DNA from 3 places in the Planococcus sp. S3-L1 genome. Region 3 is predicted to be linked to each of the others. Evidence: riboswitches for the same ligand, from Rfam matches in the RefSeq annotation. Region 3 holds a riboswitch; each other region holds the start of a gene.
What was found. Region 3 has a riboswitch for S-adenosylmethionine ahead of metK (methionine adenosyltransferase). Riboswitches for the same ligand answer to the same signal wherever they lie in the genome.
Positions count from the first base shown of each region.

Region 1: linked by a shared signal. The riboswitch ahead of QMF37_RS09095 (bifunctional homocysteine S-methyltransferase/methylenetetrahydrofolate reductase) and the one ahead of metK (methionine adenosyltransferase) in region 3 are both predicted to bind S-adenosylmethionine.
Region 2: linked by a shared signal. The riboswitch ahead of QMF37_RS10300 (methionine ABC transporter ATP-binding protein) and the one ahead of metK (methionine adenosyltransferase) in region 3 are both predicted to bind S-adenosylmethionine.

Region 1 is NZ_JASISN010000007.1:83,181-90,729, reverse strand. Features, by position in the region: gene QMF37_RS09100 (hypothetical protein) at 1-130, shown strand, start outside; SAM riboswitch class I at 637-741, shown strand; gene QMF37_RS09095 (bifunctional homocysteine S-methyltransferase/methylenetetrahydrofolate reductase) at 813-2,672, shown strand; gene metH (methionine synthase) at 2,653-6,090, shown strand; gene msrA (peptide-methionine (S)-S-oxide reductase MsrA) at 6,702-7,549, opposite strand, start outside.
Region 2 is NZ_JASISN010000009.1:48,964-56,512, reverse strand. Features, by position in the region: gene QMF37_RS10330 (acetyl-CoA C-acetyltransferase) at 1-303, shown strand, start outside; gene QMF37_RS10325 (acyl-CoA dehydrogenase family protein) at 659-2,440, shown strand; gene QMF37_RS10320 (arsenate reductase family protein) at 2,547-2,900, shown strand; gene gcvH (glycine cleavage system protein GcvH) at 2,981-3,361, shown strand; gene QMF37_RS10310 (ribonuclease M5) at 3,707-4,045, shown strand; gene QMF37_RS10305 (thioredoxin family protein) at 4,051-4,377, shown strand; SAM riboswitch class I at 4,484-4,588, shown strand; gene QMF37_RS10300 (methionine ABC transporter ATP-binding protein) at 4,677-5,702, shown strand; gene QMF37_RS10295 (methionine ABC transporter permease) at 5,695-6,363, shown strand; gene QMF37_RS10290 (MetQ/NlpA family ABC transporter substrate-binding protein) at 6,411-7,223, shown strand.
Region 3 is NZ_JASISN010000021.1:32,750-40,298, forward strand. Features, by position in the region: gene QMF37_RS15300 (gamma carbonic anhydrase) at 1-481, shown strand, start outside; gene metK (methionine adenosyltransferase) at 539-1,735, opposite strand; SAM riboswitch class I at 1,937-2,049, opposite strand; gene pckA (phosphoenolpyruvate carboxykinase (ATP)) at 2,434-4,023, shown strand; gene QMF37_RS15315 (alpha/beta hydrolase family protein) at 4,066-4,845, opposite strand; gene ytkD (RNA deprotection pyrophosphohydrolase) at 4,826-5,284, opposite strand; gene QMF37_RS15325 (Dps family protein) at 5,351-5,797, opposite strand; gene yidD (membrane protein insertion efficiency factor YidD) at 5,904-6,134, shown strand; gene QMF37_RS15335 (metal ABC transporter solute-binding protein, Zn/Mn family) at 6,221-7,207, shown strand; gene QMF37_RS15340 (MOSC domain-containing protein) at 7,258-7,549, opposite strand, start outside.

The DNA.
Region 1 (7,549 bases), on a different contig from region 3:
TTCTTTTATTCTATTGGATACAGTTATCGGGGAATACAATGCTGGCATGCGCATTGGAGAAATTGAATTTATTAGTTACGAAGGACAAGCAGACGCTCGGCCGGTAAAGGATTTGCAAAGTCTTTTTTAAAGCAGAAGAAGACAGTATACTTATAGAAAAACCTATCGGAAGTTTTTAATCCAGATAGGTTTTTTGAGTCGCAAGCGAGCTGATGAAGTGGCAGCGGTGTTAGGCTTTTGCCCAAGTGTCTTGGCGAAACCAAGTGCATACATAACTGGATTCTGATCGGCCAGGGAAGCCTAGAACATTTTCATAATATACATAAAGGTGCTATTGTTTTTGATCGAACATTTTCCAAGTGACTGTATGTTACTGTCCTTATGAATAAACATGTAACTCTTCTTTTGATTTGATTATTGGTCCAGTATTTCCTGAAATGGTGTGTACAATAAATAAACAGATGTAGAGAGGAGAAAGAATAGGGAGGGCGGCGAAAAACGTTAACAGCTTCTAAAGAATAAAAGGATTCTATTTTTAAAGAAACTCACAGAAAGTTCATTTTTTTCTAACAAAACATATTGACCTGACCAATAGATACCTGTACTATACTAAGAATACTAAAACTGAATAGTGAATCTTTATCGAGAGAAGTTGAGGGACTGGCCCTGTGACGCTTCAGCAACCAGCCGAAAGGTCAGGTGCTAAATCCAGCAGGCAAGCGATTGCCTGACAGATGAAAAGGAACGAGTTTGATATCGTAAAGCCTTCTTTTTCATGGAGGCTTTTTTTGTATATATGGGGGGTTGAGTGGATGGGTTTATTAGACGAACTGAAGACGAAAATTTTGACGGCGGACGGTGGCATGGGAACCTTGCTGTATTCGTATGGCATTGAGTATTGCAACGAGGAATTGAATTTACAGCGGCCAGAAGTAATCGAAAAGATTCATCAAGACTATATCAAAGCTGGAGCAGATATCATTCAAACCAATACGTACGGGGCTAATGCACTCAAACTTGCTCGTTACGGATTAGAAGAACAAGTTGCAGACATCAACAAAGCTGCTATTGAAATTGCGAAACGTGCAGCAGCACCGGGGGGTCAATTTGTCTTTGGAACGATTGGCGGCATTCGCGGAATTCGTAAAAGTGACGCCACCTTGCAGGAAATCATTGCGATGGTCGACCAGCAAGCGAGTCAGTTGCTTGCGGGCGACCCCGATGGCCTACTACTTGAAACTTATTACGATTTTGAAGAATTAGTAGCAACTGTTAAACATTTGAAAGGCATCACAGATACCCCATTGATTGCACAAGTATCGATGCATGATCCGGGTATTTTGCAAAACGGCATGTCATTGAATGACGCTTTGCACCAATTAGAATCACTTGGAGCAGACATTGTTGGTGTCAATTGTCGTCTAGGACCGCATCATACAATTCAAGCTTTTGAAGAAGTAACCTTACCCGAAAAAGCTTTTCTTTCTGCATACCCAAATGCTAGCCTACTTGACGTAGAAGATGGGCGGATTGTTTACGAATCAGAAGCAGATTATTTCGGACGTGCTGCTTTATTGTTAAGACAAGAAGGCGTTCGCTTGATTGGCGGTTGCTGTGGTACAACACCAAAGCATATTGAAGCGGTGAAAAAACACCTCGGTAAGTTACCGCCGATTTTTTATAAAGAAGTAACCAAAAGAAAGCCGATTGTCATCCGAGAGGCCGAAGCGCTAGAAGTAAAGCCGCTTCACGAAAAAGCGAAAACACAACGAACGATTATTGTGGAACTCGATACGCCACGTCATTTGGACGTCACAAAATTTCTTGAAGGCTCTGTCGCTTTGCATGAAGAAGGTGTGGATGCTGTCACCATGGCCGATAATTCATTAGCGTCACCGCGTATTAGTAATATGGCGATGGGCTCGATTCTCAAGCACACAGAAAAAATTCGGCCGCTCGCTCATATTACGTGTCGCGACCGCAACTTAATTGGTTTGCAATCACATTTGATGGGACTCGATGCACTCGGTATGCACGACATTCTCGCTGTCACAGGCGATCCGACCAAAGTTGGAGATTTTCCAGGAGCGACAAGCGTTTATGACGTGTCCAGTATGGAATTGATTCAATTGATCAAAAAACTAAATGAAGGCATTTCGTTTTCTGGTAAACCGCTACGGAAAAAAGCTAATTTTTCTGTCGCTGCGGCGTTCAATCCGAATGTTCGTGTGCTTGACCGAGCCGTAGCAAGACTTGAGAAGAAAATTGAAAGCGGAGCGGATTATTTTATTTCGCAGCCCGTATACACAAAAGAAAAAATCGTTGAAATGTACGAAGCGACAAAGCATTTAAATACGCCCATTTTTATTGGGGTAATGCCGTTGACCAGTATTCGCAGTGCCGAATTTTTGCATCATGAAGTGCCGGGTATCAAGTTGTCAGAAGACGCACTTGAACGCATGCGTGCATGTGGAGATGACAAGGACCGAGCCACAACGGAAGGCATTCAAATCGCTAAAGAATTGATTGACACAGCAGCAGAGCTATTCAACGGTATTTACTTGATCACACCGTTTGTCCGTTACGACATGACCGTGGAATTGATTCGGTATATTCGACAACTAGATCAACAGAAAGAGAGCGATCGCAGCCATGTCCAAACATCTTATTGAACAACAGCTTAAAAAAAGAATCTTAATTATCGACGGAGCGATGGGGACGATGATTCAAAATGCCGATCTGTCACCTGAAGAATTTGGTGGAGAAGAATTTGACGGCTGCAATGAATACTTGAACATTGTCCGACCGAATGTTATTCAAGATATCCATACGGCTTATCTTGAAGCTGGAGCCGATATTCTTTGCACCAATACATTTGGAGGTACACCGATTGTTTTGGACGAATATGGAATCGGTGACCAAGCGGCGGATATTAATAGACGCGCAGTCGAAATTGCGAAACGAGCGGCTGCTGAATTTTCCACCCCGGAATGGCCTCGTTTTGTGGCAGGTGCGATTGGACCGACAACGAAAACTTTGTCTGTAACGGGTGGCGTCACATTTGATGTCATGCTGGAAAATTTTTACGTGCAAGCCAAGGCACTTGTTGAAGGCGGAGCAGATCTCATCTTGCTCGAGACCAGTCAAGACATGTTGAATGTGAAAGCGGCGACAATTGGCATTAAACAAGCTTTTGAAGAGACGGGAATCGAATTGCCGATTATGGTGTCCGGAACGATTGAACCGATGGGGACGACGCTTGCCGGTCAAAGCATTGAAGCGTTTTACATTTCCATTGAACATGTCAAGCCGCTATCCGTCGGGTTAAACTGTGCAACAGGTCCAGAATTTATGACAGACCATATTCGTTCGCTGTCAGAGCTGTCGGGCGGCTATGTTAGTTGTTACCCAAATGCAGGCTTGCCAGATGAAGACGGTCATTATCACGAAACACCCGAATCACTTGCGAAAAAATTAAAAGGTTTTGCAGATAAAGGGTGGCTGAACGTCGTCGGTGGTTGTTGCGGAACCACACCGGAACACATTAAAGCAGTGCGTTTGGCTATGGACGGATTGCCGCCGAGAAAACCAGACCCTGTTGAGCGCGGCCATGTCGTGTCTGGAATTGAGCCTTTGCAATACGACGAAACGATGCGTCCTTTGTTTATCGGAGAGCGGACGAATGTTATTGGTTCTCGTAAATTTAAACGATTAATAGTCGATGGCCAATTTGAAGAAGCATCTGAAATTGCTCGCGCACAGGTGAAAAACGGAGCGCACGTTATTGATATTTGTTTAGCAAATCCGGATCGTGACGAAGTTGAAGACATGACGAAATTCATGAAAGAAGTCGTCAAAAAAGTAAAAGTACCGCTCGTTATCGATTCTACAGACGAAGAAGTGATTGAAGTTGCATTGAAATTTTCACAAGGAAAAGCGATTATCAACTCGATTAATCTAGAAGACGGAGAAGAACGTTTTGATGCGGTAATGCCGCTCGTGAAAAAATACGGTGCGGCAGTCGTTGTGGGTACAATTGACGAAGTTGGGATGGCGGTCACGCGTGAGCGTAAGTTGGAAATAGCCGAACGGTCATATGACTTGCTGGTCCATAAATGGGGGCTTGCACCGGAAGACATCATTTTTGATCCACTGGTATTCCCAGTCGGTACGGGCGATCAGCAATACATTGGTTCTGCAGTAGAAACGATTGAAGGCATTCGGTTAATTAAAGAAAAACTGCCACGCGCATTGACGATTTTAGGTGTTAGTAACGTTTCATTCGGCTTACCACCGGTTGGTCGTGAAGTGTTAAATGCCGTGTATTTATATCATTGCACGCAGGCAGGTTTGGACTATGCCATCGTCAATACGGAAAAATTAGAGCGTTATGCATCCATTCCAAAACAGGAAATCGATATGGCTAATGAATTACTGTTTACGACAACAGATGAAACTTTAGCTGACTTTACGGCTTTTTACCGCGATAAGAAAAAAGAAAAAACAGAAGATGATATTCCGAAAACAGTACCAGATCGACTCGCTTACTATATTATAGAAGGAACAAAAGAAGGCTTGATACCTGATTTGGAAAAAGCGCTAGAGATGTATGATGAACCGCTTGATGTCATTAATGGACCGTTGATGAAAGGGATGGCCGAAGTAGGCCGTTTGTTTAATGACAACCAATTAATTGTTGCGGAAGTGTTGCAAAGTGCAGGCGTCATGAAAGCAGCCGTATCATTTCTTGAGCAGTTTATGGAGAAAAAAGAAGACGATTCTGGAAAAGGGAAAATCGTTTTGGCGACTGTTAAAGGCGATGTTCATGACATCGGCAAAAACTTAGTGGAGATTATCTTAAGCAATAACGGCTTTAAAGTGATTGATGTTGGAATTAAGGTGACACCGGCTACCTTGATCGAAGTGATTCGAAAAGAAAAACCAGACATGATTGGCTTGTCGGGGTTACTCGTTAAGTCGGCGAAGCAAATGGTCATCACCGCGCAAGACTTTAAAGAAGCGGGCATTGATGTACCCATTTTAGTGGGCGGGGCGGCATTGTCGAGACGCTTTACCGAAACCAAAATTTCAGCGGAATACGACGGGCCGGTCATTTACGCGAAAGATGCGATGCAAGGATTAGATCTAGCGAATCGGCTGCAAAGCGGTGCCGGAAAAGCAGAGTTGCTGCTAGAGTTGGATGCACAGCAAGAGAAACGCCAAGCATCTGAAGCCGTGCGTGCAGCCAAGCCCGCTGTAGCCGTTGCTGAGAAGCCAGTGAAAACAGTGCGCGAAGACGTCACGGTTCACGTGCCGAACGATTTGCGTCGTCACGTATTGAAAGAGTATTCTGTGGCTCATTTGTATCCATACGTCAACATGCGCACATTGATTGGTCATCACCTCGGATTAAAAGGCTATAACGATAATTCGTTAGCTAAAGGCGATCCGCGTGCTGTTCAGCTTCATGAACTGACGACCGAGTTTTTAGGGTCAGGACTGTTAAAACCATCAGGGCTGTATCAATTTTTCCCAGCTCAAAGTGACGGAGACGATGTCATCGTTTATGACCCTGCTGATGGCAAAACAGAAATCGAACGATTTACATTTCCACGCCAATCTGCGTTACCATTCTTATGCTTGTCCGATTACTTAAAATCAGTCGACAGTGGCGAAATGGATTACGTGGCCTTTATGCAAGTAACTGCAGGCTTTGGCGTACGCGAACAAGCAACACGCCTGAAAGAACAAGGCAAATTTTTAGAAAGCCATGCACTGCAAGCAACAGCACTTGAACTCGCAGAAGGTTTTGCTGAACGCATCCACCAAGAAATACGCGATCAATGGGGCTTCCCAGATACAACCGATTTCTCCATGCGCGACCGTTTTGCCGCCAAATACCAAGGCCAGCGCTTCTCATTCGGTTACCCCGCGTGCCCGAACTTAGAAGACCAAGCCAAATTATTTAACTTGATCAAACCCGAAGACATCGGCGTGCATTTAACCGAAGAATATATGATGGACCCCGAAGCATCCGTGTCCGCAATCGTATTTGCGCATCCAGATGCCAGGTATTTTATTGTGGATTGAGGATAGAAAAGCGGAAGTAGCCGTGTAGATTCGACGGGCATAAGACGCGCTGGCGAAGTGGCGTACTTTGCCGCACAGCCAGAGTGGCTTATGACCCTAGAATCTGGCTACTGGAGTCTGGACAAAGAAGAAAAGCGGAAGCGCCCGTGTAGCCACTGGCGATTCTATCTAAAGTGAGTATTTCTGAGACTCATAATTCACCAGCTATAAATAGAAAAAGGGCAGTCAGCTAAATGCTGACTGCCCTTAGACTGTAGACAAAGTCTATAAAAAATGAATAGTCGTGTATAATCCAACAGGTCCGGTCACTTTGCTTTCCGCGGTCTCAAATCAGCGAGAGTAACTAACGAATCTACTTTTCATAAGCACTCTCTCAAGGATTCGGAGCTCAATGCGGCGACTCCTGCGGAAGAACGAAGTGATGAGACCCCGCAGAAGCTTGCGACGAGAAGGCTCAGCGCTCTTCGTCCGCGGAAAGCGTCCGCATGGAGCACAGAATCCAGTATATACAAGATGCAATGACTATTTATTCTTTAACTAACGTAAATATTCTTTTGTCTACGACCTGAGGGCAGTCAGCTAAATGCTAACTGCCCTTTTGGCATTGTAAATCAATTTACTTTATCTAACAAAAAGCCGTAGCCTTCTGCTTCCATATCTGCTTCAGGTACAAACAATAGCGCTGCACCGTTCATGCAATAGCGTAAGCCACCTTTGTCTTCCGGACCGTCAGTAAAAACGTGGCCTAAATGATTATCGCCAGTGCGGCTTCTGATTTCGGTTTGTTGCAGGAAGAGAAAACCGTCATCATGCTCGGTGACAACTGCCGGATCGATTGGCTTCGTGAAACTCGGCCATCCTGTTGTGGAATCGTATTTATCTGCAGAAGAGAAAAGCGGTTCTCCAGTGGTGATATCTACATAAATACCGGGCTCATAAAAGCCGTCGTATTCGCTAGAAAAAGCGCGCTCCGTATCGTCTTTTTGTGTTACATCGTATTGAATATCAGTCAATGTTGCTTTTAGTTCTTCGTCACTCGGTTTCGGGTAAAGTGCCGGGTCGATTACCGACTGTGCGTCGCCTTCTACCTCTTGACCTTCTAACGTATCAAACTCAACATGACAGTAGCCATCTGGATTTTTTTCAAGGTAATCTTGATGGTATTCTTCAGCTAAATAATAATTATCCAGCAGTTCAACTTCTGTAACAATCGGCTCATCGTAGCGCTCTTTTTGGGCTGCGAAAACCTTATCGATAACAGCTCGATCATCTTCATTTTCATAATAAATTCCTGTGCGGTATTGTTCGCCGCGATCATTGCCTTGCTGATTCAAGAGTGTTGGATCGATAATCATGAAGTAATGGCCGAGTAGCTTCTCCAAATCGACACGCTCTGGGTCGTAACGAACATGAACGGTTTCAGCATGTCCAGTGTTTTCACGGATAACTTCTTCGTAAG
Region 2 (7,549 bases), on a different contig from region 3:
ATCGTGGCTATTCCAAAAGCTTTGAAATTGGCAGGCTTAACAATTGATGACATTGATGTATGGGAACTAAATGAAGCATTCGCTTCTCAATCACTTGGTGTTATTCGTCACTTAGGTCTTGATATCGACAAAGTCAACTTTAACGGAGGTGCCATCGCTCTCGGACATCCGCTAGGTGCAACAGGTTCTATTTTAACCATTCGCATGATGAGTGAATTAAAACGCCAAGGCAAACAATTCGGTGTTGTAACCATGTGTATCGGCGGAGGAATGGGCGCAGCAGGCGTCTTTGAAATGCTGTAGAGAATAGGCGTAGGGTAATAGTCGCTTCGGCCGCTTTGGGCATGGCTCCCGCCATGAGCCGAGAAAAGCACTCGTCTCATAGCTTCGCCTAGCCCGTGGACGCGCCTAAGCTATTAGCTGTCTGTCGAAAAGATATTAAAACTCGATACCTATCAAAAGAAGAGAAAGTTCGCCATTAAAATTTAAAAGAATGAGCGGAAGGCGGCGACTCCTTGGGGATCAGGCCGAGATGAAGACCCTGGACTGAGCAAAGCGAGGGAAGCGGCTTCAGCCGGCCCCCCAGGAAAGCGTCCGCTTGAAGCGAATTCTTCAACCTATAACACTATAAGCAAGTAAAAACTAGGAGGAATTCATCATGGAACAAGAAAAAACATTGATCAAAGGCGGAAGCTTTTTAATCGAAGATGCAGACCTGTCGCGTGTGTTTACGCCGGAAGATTTTACTGAAGAGCAAAAAATGATCGCTAAATCAACAGAAGATTACGTCAACACTGAAGTAATGCCAGTTGTTGAAAAGTTAGAAAACCATGAATTTGAGCATTCGGTTCGTCTTTTAAAAACAGCAGGTGAGCTTGGCCTTCTAGGTGCTGATGTTCCTGAACAATACGGCGGTCTGGGATTAGACAAAATTGCTTCGGCCCTAATTGCTGAAAAAATGTCCAAAGCAGGTGGTTTCTCAATTACTCACGGAGCCCACGTAGGAATTGGTTCATTGCCAATCGTTCTTTTTGGTAACGAAGAGCAAAAACAAAGCTATTTGCCACGTCTAGCAACTGGCGAAATGATTGCAGCTTACGCATTAACAGAACCAAGTTCAGGGTCTGATGCATTGGGTGCGAAAACAGTAGCGAAATTAAATGAAGCGGGTACTCATTACGTCTTGAATGGTGAAAAACAATGGATCACCAATGCTGGATTTGCGGATGTCTTTGTTGTATATGCAAAAATTGACGGAGACAAATTCTCTGCGTTTATCGTTGAACGTGAATTCCCAGGTGTTTCTGTTGGACCTGAAGAAAAGAAAATGGGTATCAAATCGTCTTCAACTCGGACGTTAATTCTTGAAGACGCTGAAGTTCCTGTGGAAAATCTTTTGGGCGAAGCAGGACGTGGCCATATTATCGCGTTTAACATTTTGAACATTGGTCGTTATAAATTAGGAGTAGGGACAATTGGTGCCTCGAAACGTGCAATGGAATTGACAATTCCGTATACGAACCAACGCCAGCAGTTTAAAACACCGATTTCGTCTTTCAACTTGACGCGCGAAAAATTAGCAACAATGGCTTCTAAATTGTATGCAGTTGAAAGTTCTGTTTACCGTACTGTTGGCCTTTTTGAAGACCGAATGAGCGGGTTTACAGACGAGCAACAAGCAGACGGCAAGCTAGTGGCAGATTCAATTGCTGAATTTGCGGTAGAATGTTCGTTAAATAAGTTTTTCGGTACAGAAACGTTAGATTATATCGTCGATGAAGGCGTTCAATTGCATGGTGGTTACGGCTTTATGCAAGAATATGAAATTGAGCGCATTTACCGCGATTCACGCATTAACCGTATTTTCGAAGGCACCAACGAAATCAACCGGTTACTCGTACCAGGTACATTGTTGCGTAAAGCAATGAAAGGTGAATTGCCGTTATTGCAACACGCTCAAAAGTTACAAGAAGAGCTGTTAATGATGATGCCTGAAGAAGTAGGGACAGATGCATTAGACCAAGAAAAATACTTGGTGAAAAACGCGAAGAAAATTGCATTGCTCGCAGCGGGACTAGCGGCACAAACATACGGCACAAAACTAGAGGCCGAACAAGAAGTGCTAGTGAACATTGCCGATATCGTCAGCAACGTCTTTGCGATGGAATCTGTCGTGTTGCGTACTGAAAAAGCAATTGCCGCTTCAGGTGAAGAAAAAGCAAAACAAAAACTGTTGTATACACAAATTTATTGTCAAGAAGCGTTTGATCAGATCGAGCGAGATGCGAAAGAAACATTGATCGCGGCTATCGAAGGCGATAATCAACGCATGATGCTTTCAGCGTTGCGCAAATTAACGCGTTCAACTCCTTATAACGTTATTGCGAAAAAACGTGAAGCTGCTGTTAAGCTAATTGACGTAGAGAAATACGTCGTGTAAGAAGTTTTATGAAACAGGCAACTCCGTTAATTTGGGGGTTGCCTGTTTTTATTCATCGACCACAAGGCTTCTCTTTGGTAAGCTTAGAAAAAAGGGAGGTTTTAAGGTGATTACTTATTACGCATATCCAAAATGCATGACTTGCCGTAAAGGAAAAAGTTGGCTAGAACAAAACAAAGTGGAATTCAATGAAATACACATTGCGGAAAACCCACCAACTAAAGAACAATTAGCTCAAATGTATCAAGCGAGTGGTTTAGAATTGAAGAAGTTTTTTAATACGAGTGGTTTGGTTTATCGCTCACTTAGTTTAAAAGATAAGTTATCGACTATGAGCGAAGACCAGCAATTGGAACTACTTGCTTCTGATGGCATGTTGATCAAGCGTCCCTTGGCTTGGGATGGCAAAAAAGTGACACTTGGCTTTAAAGAAGCAGATTATCAAAATAGCTGGTTGTAAGCGAGTAGCACCATCTTGTATTTCGTGGCTGTTTATGTCAAACTGAATGTGAATGAACTACATAATTTGGAGGGGTCAAGATGAGCACACCAGCAGAACTTCGTTATTCAAAAGAACATGAATGGGTTAAAACCGAAGATGGCAATGCACGTATCGGTATCACTCATTTCGCACAAGCGGAACTAGGGGATATCGTTTTTGTTGAACTTCCACAAGTTGGAGACGAGCTAAAAAAAGATCAGCCTTTCGGCAGTGTTGAATCCGTTAAAACGGTTTCAGAATTGTATGCGCCAATTAGCGGAAAAGTAATCGAGGTTAACTCTGAACTTGAAGATAGCCCAGAATTTGTGAACGAGTCTCCTTACGAGCAGGCTTGGATGGTTGTAATCGAAGCCCCTTCTGAAGAAGAAGTTAATGCATTGATGACAGCAGACGAATACAAAGAAATGACCAACGAGTAATTACTGAAAAGCGCCTATCTTGGCGCTTTTTTTTATGACCGATAAGTGTTGTCAGCAGTTCGCATAAGTCATGGAAATGGACGTCAGCCTGTTCTATTGGTATTTTAAAACTAGATAAGTTGGTAAAAGAAACCGACTTTTCTATACTGCTTTGGGCTCAGCAAAGGAACGGGTTGCATAATCCACATCCTGTGGGCTCGAAAGCACTGCTGTTTTACGGAATATCAACAAGTGGAAATCATTAGTTCGACTTATATAAAGAGCTTTATCGCAATAAAACAAAAGTTTTCTTTTACCACTAAGTCTTAGAACTTTTCTTATTTTATATTTGATGGGGTGAGTGTTATGGGAAAGGTGATTGTTGTCGAAGGACTCAGTGATAAGTCGAGGATTACACCACTCATTGCAGAACCCGTGACCATTCTTTGTACAAATGGTACAGTAAGTGCATCGAGACTGGAAGAGTTACTATTACCGTACGAAGGTCAGGATATGATCATACTAGTAGATGCAGACTCTTCAGGAGAAAAACTGAGAAAACTCGTCAAGCGTGAATTTCCTGAAGCTCGTCATTTTTACATTAACCGAAATTATAAAGAAGTTGCAGCAACACCACTCCGGATATTGATGGATGTGCTCATCACAGCGAATATCCAGGTAAATAAGCTATTAACAGAGGGATGAAGAAAATGAATGAATGGACGCACAAAGAATGGATCAAAGAAAAGAATACGAATAAATCAACGGCTTATTATTTGTACGCGCCAATGTGTGGAACTTGCCAGGTTGCGTCTAAGATGCTATCAGTCGTCACCGAATTGTTACCGGATCTTCCAATGGGCAAAGCAAATTTAAATTACGTTCAAGAAATAGCGGATCTCTACGAAGTGGAGAGTGTACCGTGCTTACTTATAACAGAAGGTGGCAAACTAAAAGAGAAAATCTATGCTTTTCAATCAGTGCCATACTTGTATAGTAAGTTAAAACCTGTTGACGAATACAGTCGGTCATGGTAAATTAGTCTTCTGATAAAAAAACCAATTGCTTGTCTGAAATCTAGACAACAAGCGAAGAGTCAAATAGAATACAGTCCTTAAGTTTTCCGAAAATTTTATATCAAAACTCTTATTACGAGTGGTGGAGGGAAGTGCCCTATGAAGCCCGGCAACCGTCATGAAAATGAAATGGTGCCAAATCACACAAAGCGAAAGCTTTGGACGATGAGAGATTGGTTTCCGTATACTATACGTTTGCCCTTCTGCTCAGTTATGCGCGGAAGGGTTTTTTATTTTTAAGATTTAGGAGTGTTGGAAGAATGATTGAGTTAAAGCAAGTGACAAAAAAATTCGATACAGGCAAGGCAATTTTAACAGCTGTGGATCAAGTGGACTTATCCATTTCTGATGGAGAGATATTCGGTATTATTGGTTATAGTGGAGCAGGTAAAAGTACCTTAATCCGATTGTTGAATGGGTTAGAAAAGCCAACGTCAGGAACTGTAGAGATTAATGGACAAATTATCACAGCGATTAAAGGCGGAGAATTACGCAAGGCACGTCAGAAAGTCAGTATGATTTTCCAACATTTTAATCTACTATGGTCTCGTACAGTGAGAGAAAATATTGAATTTCCGCTAGAAATTGCCGGAGTGGCAAAAGCACAACGCGGAAATCGTGTACAGGAGTTAATTGAATTAGTCGGATTGACGGGTCGTGAAAACGCCTATCCTTCTGAGCTATCAGGAGGACAAAAACAACGCGTCGGTATTGCCCGGGCATTAGCAAATGACCCAGAAGTCTTGTTGTGTGACGAAGCGACATCAGCACTCGATCCAGAAACAACAGATGCCATTCTTGACTTGTTAGTAGACATCAATAAGCGATTGGGATTGACAATTGTATTGATTACTCATGAAATGCACGTCATCCGGAAAATTTGCCACCGTGTGGCTGTAATGGAAGGCGGACGAGTTGTAGAACTTGGCGACGTTTTACATGTATTCCAATCACCGAAAGAGGCAATCACGAAACGCTTTGTTGCGCAAGTAGCCGACAGTGGAGATTCACAGGAAACCATCAAAAACCTGCGGGAATTATACCCAACTGGCGAATTGGTGAAATTGGTTTTTGTTGGCGATCAAACCGAACAACCCATTTTAACTAAATTGATTCGCAGTCATGCCGTGGAAGTGAATATTGTTCAAGGCAATATCTCGCATACGCAGCGTGGCGCATACGGCACCTTAATCTTACAGCTTAAAGGGTCTCAAGCAGAAATTGAAGAAGCACTGGTATTTCTTCGCTCAGAAGATATTCAAGCGGAGGTGATGGACAATGATTGAATCATTATTTCCAAACGTAAAGTGGGACAGCATGTGGGAAGCTACTCTTGAAACACTTTACATGACCGCATTATCAACTGTATTTACATTTGTTATTGGTTTAGCACTTGGTATTATCTTGTTCTTAACAGCACCGAAACAATTGTGGGCAAACAAACTCGTTAATTGGCTGACTGGCGCATTCGTCAATATTTTCCGGTCAATTCCTTTTATCATCTTGATCATTTTATTGATTCCTGTCACTTTGTTCTTGATGGGATCGATTCGCGGACCGAATGCGGCTTTACCGGCATTAATCATTGGTTCAGCTCCATTTTATGCACGAATGGTGCTAATTGCGCTAAAAGAAATTGATAAAGGTGTGATCGAGGCGGCTCGTTCAATGGGTGCAACAACCGGCACCATCATTTGGAAAGTTTTATTGCCGGAATCAAAACCGGCATTGATATCCGGCATTACGGTCACGGCGATTGCATTGGTCGGCTATACAGCAATGGCCGGCATTATCGGCGCAGGTGGTCTTGGTACACTTGCTTTCCTCGACGGCTTTCAACGCAGTCGTGAAGACGTTACATTGATGGCAACAATCTTAATCTTAATCATTGTCTTTATCATTCAATACATTGGTGATTGGGTCACGATAAAAGCAGACAAACGGTAAAAACGGATTTTCCGTTCTATAAAACAACACATAAGGGAGAGATTGAGATGAAGAAATTTGTAGTAGGAACAGCGTTAACGGCATTAGTACTCGCAGGATGTGGAAACGGTGGAGCAAGTGAAGAAGAGTCTAAGACATTACGCATAGGCGCTTCTAACGTACCGCATGCTGAAATTTTAGAACAAGCGAAGCCCCTTTTAGAAGAGCAAGGAATTGAACTTGAAGTTGAAACGTATCAAGACTATATTTTGCCAAACAAAGATTTAGAGTCTGGTGAAATTGATGCCAACTATTTCCAAACTATTCCTTACTTAGAAACTCAAATAGCTGATAATGGTTATGAGTTTGAAAATGCTGGAGGGATTCACATTGAACCAATCGGTGTTTATTCACAAAAATATGCTTCTCTTGATGAACTACCACAGGATGCAACCATTTTGATGAGCAACTCGGTATCGGAGCAGGGTCGTATTTTATCGCTGCTTGAGGTAGAAGGCTTAATCACATTGGCAGAAGGTGTAGATAAAACATCGGCTGAAGTGAGTGATATTGTTGATAATCCGAAAAATTTACAGCTTGAGCCAGACTATGAAGCAGCTTTACTTGTTCAATTATATGAATCAGGTGAGGGAGATGCAGTCTTGATCAACTCTAACTATGCAATTGATGCTGGCATCAGTCCTCTAGAAGATTCAATTGCAATAGAATCATCTGATTCGCCATACGTAAATATTATTACCGTGCGTGCAGGTGATGAAGATAACGACAATGTGAAAGCTTTAGTTGAAGTATTACAATCCCAGGAAATCCAAGACTTTATTTTAGAAGAATGGGGCGGCTCAGTAGTACCGGTAGATTGAATAAAAAAGGAGCTGTCTCATAAGCCCCAAAAATAAAACAGACGGAGAAAAAGATTTTCTTTTTCTCCGTCTGTTTTTGATTGGTTGGAGAGGATCCTGAAAGTGGCTGGCGAATGCTAGTTACTTTATGGAATGAGAAAGTCGAATCGTGGCTCTTTTTCATCCCTGAGCGCATACGGGTAATTCTCTTCGCTGCCACCTGCGACCGCGATGACCGTCTTTGGCATGGGCAGGCTGGAAACCGCTAGTTTTCAGGTGCGGAATAAAACAGTGTGTATCTGTTGGACGCTGGTGCATCGAATAATAATGAACGGTTTTTTGTATCC
Region 3 (7,549 bases):
CGATCCATCTGTTTTCATTGCAGACTACGTCACAATTTCTGGTGATGTGACAATTGGCACAGACTCTTCTGTGTGGTTTAATACGGTGATTCGCGGGGATGTCTCTCCGACGATTATTGGCGATAAAGTCAACATTCAAGACCTCTGCATGCTTCATCAAAGCCCGGGTAAAACCTTGCTTCTTGAAGATGACGTGACTATTGGCCATCAAGTTACACTTCACAGTTGCATTGTTCGTAAAGGTGCTCTCGTCGGCATGGGTTCGATTATTCTCGACGGCGCGGAAATTGGAGAAGGCGCATTTATTGGTGCGGGTAGTCTCGTACCGCCTGGAAAAGTTATCCCTCCTGGCATGCTAGCACTCGGACGCCCCGCGAAAGTCGTCCGCGAACTTCGTGAAGACGATAAAGAAGATATGGAACGTATTGTTCGAGAGTATGCAGAAAAAGCAGCTTATTATAAATCACTCCAAAAAAAGTAACAAAACGAAAAGGACGACCGGGCATCACTGCCTAGTCGTCCTTTTCGTTTTGTTAACTTATACGCCAGCTTGTTCTTTTAAGATCGCTGCTTTGTCTGTACGTTCCCATGGCAAATCAACATCGGTACGGCCAAAATGTCCGTAAGCTGCCGTTTGCTTGTAGATTGGGCGACGTAGATCCAACATTTTAATGATGCCAGCAGGACGCAAGTCAAAGTTTGCACGTACCAAATCATCTAATGTGTCTTCATCAACGATGCCTGTTCCAAACATATCAAATGCGATCGATACAGGATGTGCTACACCAATTGCATAAGCTAACTGAACTTCGCATTTATCTGCAAGGCCAGCTGCGACAATATTTTTTGCAACATAACGCGCCGCATAAGCCGCTGAACGGTCTACTTTTGTTGCGTCTTTTCCTGAGAATGCGCCGCCACCGTGACGCGCATAGCCACCGTATGTATCTACGATGATTTTACGTCCAGTTAAACCTGCATCTCCTTGAGGTCCACCGATAACAAAACGGCCAGTTGGGTTGATAAAATATTTTGTTTCTTCATCGATCCACTTTGCTGGTACAACTTCGTTAATGACGTATTCCTTAATATTACGTTGAATTTGTTCTAACGTTACTTCTGGATGATGTTGAGTTGAGATAACAATTGTATCCACGCGAAGCGGTTTGTTGTTTTCATCATATTCAACCGTCACTTGTGTTTTACCATCTGGACGCAAGTATGGAAGAATTTCTTCTTTGCGTACTTCAGCCAAACGACGTGCCAATTTATGTGCCAATGAAATCGGCAATGGCATTAACTCTTCTGTTTCGTTGTTCGCGTATCCAAACATTAATCCTTGGTCACCTGCACCGATATCGTCTAACTCTTTATCTGTCATTTGGCCTTCGCGTGATTCAAGCGCTACGTTTACTCCAGCAGCGATGTCCGGTGATTGCTCATCGATTGCGGTAAGAACTGCACTTGTTTCTGAGTCGAAACCATATTTAGCTCGCGTATAGCCAATTTCTCTTACCGTTTGTCGAACGACTTTCGGAATATCTACATACGTAGAAGTGGTAATTTCTCCGGCTACTAGAACGAGTCCTGTCGTAACAGTCGTTTCACACGCAACGCGTGCATTTGGATCCTCGGTTAAAATGGCATCCAAAATAGCATCTGAGATTTGATCACAAATTTTATCTGGATGTCCTTCTGTTACTGATTCTGATGTAAATAATCGACGGTTTTTCAAAAAATGTTCCTCCTTATATCCTGCGAGATTGCTCTCGAAATTGATACGGTACTCGTTTCCCATGTCAAGTCCGTTCCAGACAATCTGGATTGAACTTCAAGCCGTTTGTGGCCTTTCACACGAGGATTAAGGGCATTTCACAAAAAAATCCCTTCACTCATTCGTCATGAGGAAAGGAAGAATCATCATTAGCACCTTTCACTCTTATCATCCAAGGTCTGTGCACCTTGTGTCAGGTTGGGCACCATCACTGCAAAAGCAGCAGGTTGCCGGGTTTCATAGGGCCTGCCCCCTCCACCAGCTCGGAATAAGAGTATCCGTTCAATTTTTCATCATACGGAATTAGCAAAGTGATGTCAACAATTTTCGAAAATAAAATTACATTCTTCAAATAAAAACAATGATTTTTTGATTATGCTATTCTACCAAACTTTAGATTCCCGCAAGTAAAAAACCAAACTATTCAGTAGTATTTCTGTTCACACAAAGCCATTGTACACTGTAGAAAACCGCTTTAAAAGGCACCAGGACTATTTGGAAATTATAGAAATAATTCTACGTATTGTCGGGGCTATCCTCTAATATTTTTTAATTTCCCCAGTGGATTAGTGTAGACTAATAAAGCTAATGTGTTATACTAATGAACGAATATACATCCTCCCCATTATGGGAATAACAGAAAAGGAAGGTACATATATATGACTTCAGTGAACTTTGCAAACGATTTAAAAGATCTTTTGACTGGCCAAAATGTGCATGTTCAATTATCAGTGCCACAATTAGTGGAAGCGGCAACATCCCGCAAAGAAGCAGTATTAACTCGGGAAGGCGCTGTAACAGCGGAAACAGGAAAATATACTGGCCGCTCACCGAAAGACAAATACATGGTGGAAGAAGAAAGCTCTAAAAACAAAGTCGACTGGGGCAATGTGAACCGTCCGATTTCAAGCGAAATATTTGAAAAGCTTTACGCTAAAGTGATTAAGCACCTTAAAGACAAAGATGCGCTTTATGTATTCAAAGGATTTGCCGGAGCCGACCATGAATCACGTGTGCCCATCCAAACAATCAATGAATACGCATGGCATAATCTATTTGCTCACCAATTGTTCATCCGGCCTACAGCTGAAGAATTGCAAACACACAAAGCTGAATTCACAGTTGTGTACGCTCCGACTTTTCAAGCAGACCCTGCAGTTGATGGTACAGCTTCTGAAACATTTATCATCGTATCGATGGAGCAAGGCATTATTTTGATTGGCGGCACTGAGTACGCTGGCGAAATGAAAAAATCAATTTTCTCTATCATGAACTACTTACTTCCTGAAAAAGGAATTTTACCTATGCATTGTTCAGCAAACGTTGGTCCAGAAGGCGACGTAACTTTATTTTTCGGTTTATCCGGAACAGGTAAAACAACTTTATCAGCTGACGGTGATCGCAAACTAATCGGTGATGATGAGCACGGCTGGTCAGATAACGGCGTATTTAACATTGAAGGTGGTTGCTACGCTAAAACGATTAATTTGTCGCGTGAAAATGAACCACAAATTTACGACGCAATCCGTTTTGGTTCAGTACTTGAGAACGTCGTAGTGGACCCTGAAACACGCATTCCAGATTATAATGACGGTTCATTAACTGAAAATACACGTGCAGCATACCCAATGCAAGCAATCGACAATATTGTAGATCCTTCAGTTGCAGGACATCCGAAAACAATTGTCTTTTTGACTGCTGACGCATTTGGCGTATTGCCTCCAATCAGTAAATTAACAAAAGAACAGGCGATGTACCACTTTTTAAGCGGCTATACATCGAAACTTGCTGGAACAGAGCGCGGAATCACTTCACCTGAAGCAACATTCTCTACATGCTTCGGTTCACCTTTCTTGCCGTTGCACGCAACAGTTTACGCTGAAATGCTTGGTAAGAAAATCGACGAGCACGGCGCTCAAGTTTTCCTCGTTAACACTGGATGGACTGGTGGCGTATACGGAGTCGGTAGCCGTATGAAACTTTCTTACACACGCACAATGGTTCGCGCTGCGATCAAAGGCGAATTAAACACTGTGCCAACTGAAAAAGAAGCAGTCTTCGGTTTTGAAATTCCAACTGAAGTACCTGGAGTTCCAAGTGAAGTATTAAACCCACGCCATGCATGGTCAGACAAAGCAGCTTATGACCAAAAAGCAAATGAATTGGCGCAAGAATTCCAAGAAAACTTTAAAAAGTTCGGCACTGTCGCACCTGAAATCAGCGTGCTAGGCGGACCAACTCAAAAATAATCTTGCAAAAACCCGTTCGGAATAAAATCCGAACGGGTTTTTTTACTTTTCTTTTTCTCTCATCCACAGACAAACTGCTTTGACTGTTTTCCAATTCGCTACAGGTGGAAAAAAGTGCGTGTAATCTGGAAAATACCATGTCTCATGCGGCTGATCCTTTAACTTTAATGCCTCTTCTAACAAATGTGCTTGTCCGGGTGAGACATTGTCATCTAGTAAACCGTGAATGATCAAAACGGGCGCAGTATTTTCTTCAATCCGCAATAATGGGTTGCGCTCTTCAAATTGAGTTAAAGCGGTGTTCGGCGTTCCCCCATAAAGTCGCTTCATCATGCGACGCATATCCGGACGTTCTTTATACGTTAATACCGTATCTGTAACACCTGCCCATGTAACAACCGACGTAATATCTTGACGCAAAATAGCTGTCCATAATGCCATAATCCCGCCTCGTGAAAATGCCAGTAAGTGGACATTTCCATTACTGAATTTTTTTAAAACATCGACAGCATGAACGGCATCCCACCTGTCTTCTCCTGCAAATTCATCACGGCCTTCACCGCCTCGATTGCCTCGATAATACGGAGCAAACACTACAAAGCCTTGTGCGGCAAATTGAGCGATTCGTGCAGGACGTACCATCCCAATCGACTGAATGCCTCCTCTTAAATACAAGATGCCACTATTGCTTCCTTTTTTTTTCGGTTCAGCTAGCATTCCTTTTACGCGTAATCCTTCTGACCAGTAAACAATTTCTGATAACCGAACGTGTGGATTCGGCGATGGATAAGGTCTCTTCGATCTAATCGTTCCATTTTTCAAGCTGCTTCACCTTCTCTATTATTTTACTCATTCCTTCATCTTTCATTAAAAAACTAAAGTGGCTAGTTGTCTTTAACTCTTTTAACAAGATGATTCCCTCTGTTTCAAGAAGGGAAATTCGGTCTATTCCTTCTACCTCTGCGACAAAAACCGTTTTACAAAATGGTTTCTCTGAATACACCACGTATTCAGCAAACCAGTCTAGGTTTTTTATATGCGCCCCAGTTTCTTCGTAAACTTCCCTCTTGGCAGCCTCCTGTAAACTTTCCCCCACTTCTACTTTGCCGCCTGGAAATTCTAACCCTCGCTCATTATGCTTGGTCAGTACCCACTTTCCGTTATCGCTACAGATTACCAATACATGTCTACTTTCAATAGAAAAGCTATTTTTTTCAAATGATAGTTCACATAAGTAGCCGTTCAAGTCTTGATAATGCATTTTTTCACCTCAATGCCATAAGAAAAGCGTACACTAAATTTCAGTGTACGCTTGTATAATTCTATCTTACTTCTTTTCGCCCAAGAATGCTGATAACATCCAAGAATGTTTTTCAAGATTTTGATGAATGGCATTCAACATGTCTTCTGTCATGTCGTCACCATCTTCAGCTGCCAAATGCATTCCTTTTTTCAGTGATTTCATAATTTTATCGTAATCACTCACAACAGTATCTACCATTTCCTCAGCCGACTCCTTGCTGTTCGCTTCTTCGATCACAGAAAGCGCTAGCTGTTCTTTCATTGTAGCGACCGGCTTTCCACCAAGTGCTAATAACCGTTCTGCAATCTCATCCATGTGCAATGTCGCTTCATTGTATAATTCCTCAAATTTTACGTGCAATGTAAAAAACGAAGGGCCTTTTACATACCAATGGAAATTATGTAATTTTGTATAAGCAACAGACCATGTTGCCACCTGTACGTTTAGTTCTTGGTTTAATTCGTTTGACATTTCCGATCACACTCCATTTTTTTGATAAGTTCATATACTTTATTTATACCACTGATGCCCCTACAATAAACATATGAAGTAATTCTGCGAAAAGAGTTGAAATTTTATGAAGACGACTTTACTACGGATGTTCCGTTTTTATCAACGATTCATCTCTCCTTTATCACCCCCAAGCTGTCGATTTTATCCAACATGTTCGCATTACGGCATTGAAGCTGTCGAAAAGCATGGCGCGTTAAAAGGCGGATATCTAGCCGCGAAACGCATTTTAAGCTGCCATCCTTTCCATAAAGGGGGAATCGATTTCGTCCCTGAAGAATGGCCACCAAAAAAATAATTGGTGGTTTTTCTTGTGTTTTTATTGCGTATACTGTAATATTCAACTAGTCATTAAAACGTAATCATTACATTTTGGAGGAAAATATGAAAAAAATACTATTACTAATCTCTATTGTTTTATTATTAGCAGCTTGTGGAAAAACAAGTGATGAAGCGCAAAGTATCGATACTGATGCTTCGAAGCTACAAATTTATACAACGGTTTATCCACTAACTTATTTTACAGAGCGCATCGGTGGTGATTTGATTGATGTTCAGTCAATTTATCCTGCCGGCTCCAATGAACACACCTTTGAACCCACACAACAAGAAATGATTCAACTCGCAGATGCAGATTTGATGTTCTCGATTGGTCTGGGTCTTGAAGGGTTTATCGACAAAGCTCAAAAAACATTGAAAAATGAAAATGTTGAATTTGTAGCGACTGCTGATACTCTAACAGATGAAGATTTAGAAGCCGCACTTGGGTATAATGAACAATCTCATGAAGAGCATGAAGAAGATTCTCACGAGGCAGAAGCTGAAAGCCATGATGGTCATGATCACGGTTCAACTGACCCGCACGTCTGGATGTCTCCTGTACTAAGCAAAAAATTAGCAGAATCGATTAAAGATTCCTTGATAACAGCCGACCCAGAAAACGCAGAAACTTACGAAAGCAATTATACAGAATTAGTTGTTGAGCTCGAAACCTTAGACCGTTCGTTCGCTACGCTATCTGAGCGCGTCACGAAAGACACCTTTTTCGTTTCCCATGAGGCTTTTGGCTACTTGTCAGAGCCTTACGGTTTTGAACAAATGGCAATCGCTGGACTAAATAGCCAGGATGAGCCTTCGCAAAAAGAGTTAACAGAGATTGTTGATTTAGCAAAAGAAAAAAACATAGAGTATATCGTCTTTGAACAAAATGTTTCGTCTAACTTGACAGAGGTTATTCGAAAAGAAGTAGGTGCTGAAGCAATCCAAATGCACAATCTTGGCGTTTTAACACAAGAAAACATCGACAATGAAGAAACGTATTTTACCTTGATGGAAAAAAATCTACAAGTACTTGAGACCATTCTAAAATAGTGAAAAAGCACAGCCGAGAACTTCTCTCTGCTGTGCTTTTCTTTTTCATGTTAGCTACCCGATGTTAATTTAGTTAGTCGTTTGGTCAAAAATTGCCGCCATTCAGCTGCGAGTTCTTCTACTTCCAATACTTTGACAATCCCATCGATGTCTCTTGTTCTCTGGAAATTGATTTCATTGGCATATAGAACCGATACTTGTTGTGGACTTTTTGCTACTAGACGAATCGATGAATCGGCTCTCACAATGCCTTCTTCTAGTACACGGCAAAGATAACCAGTAAAGCCCGTTTTCACCATTTCTTTTAGTAAAGGCTTCATGTCCAGTCGCCTGTCAATGGTA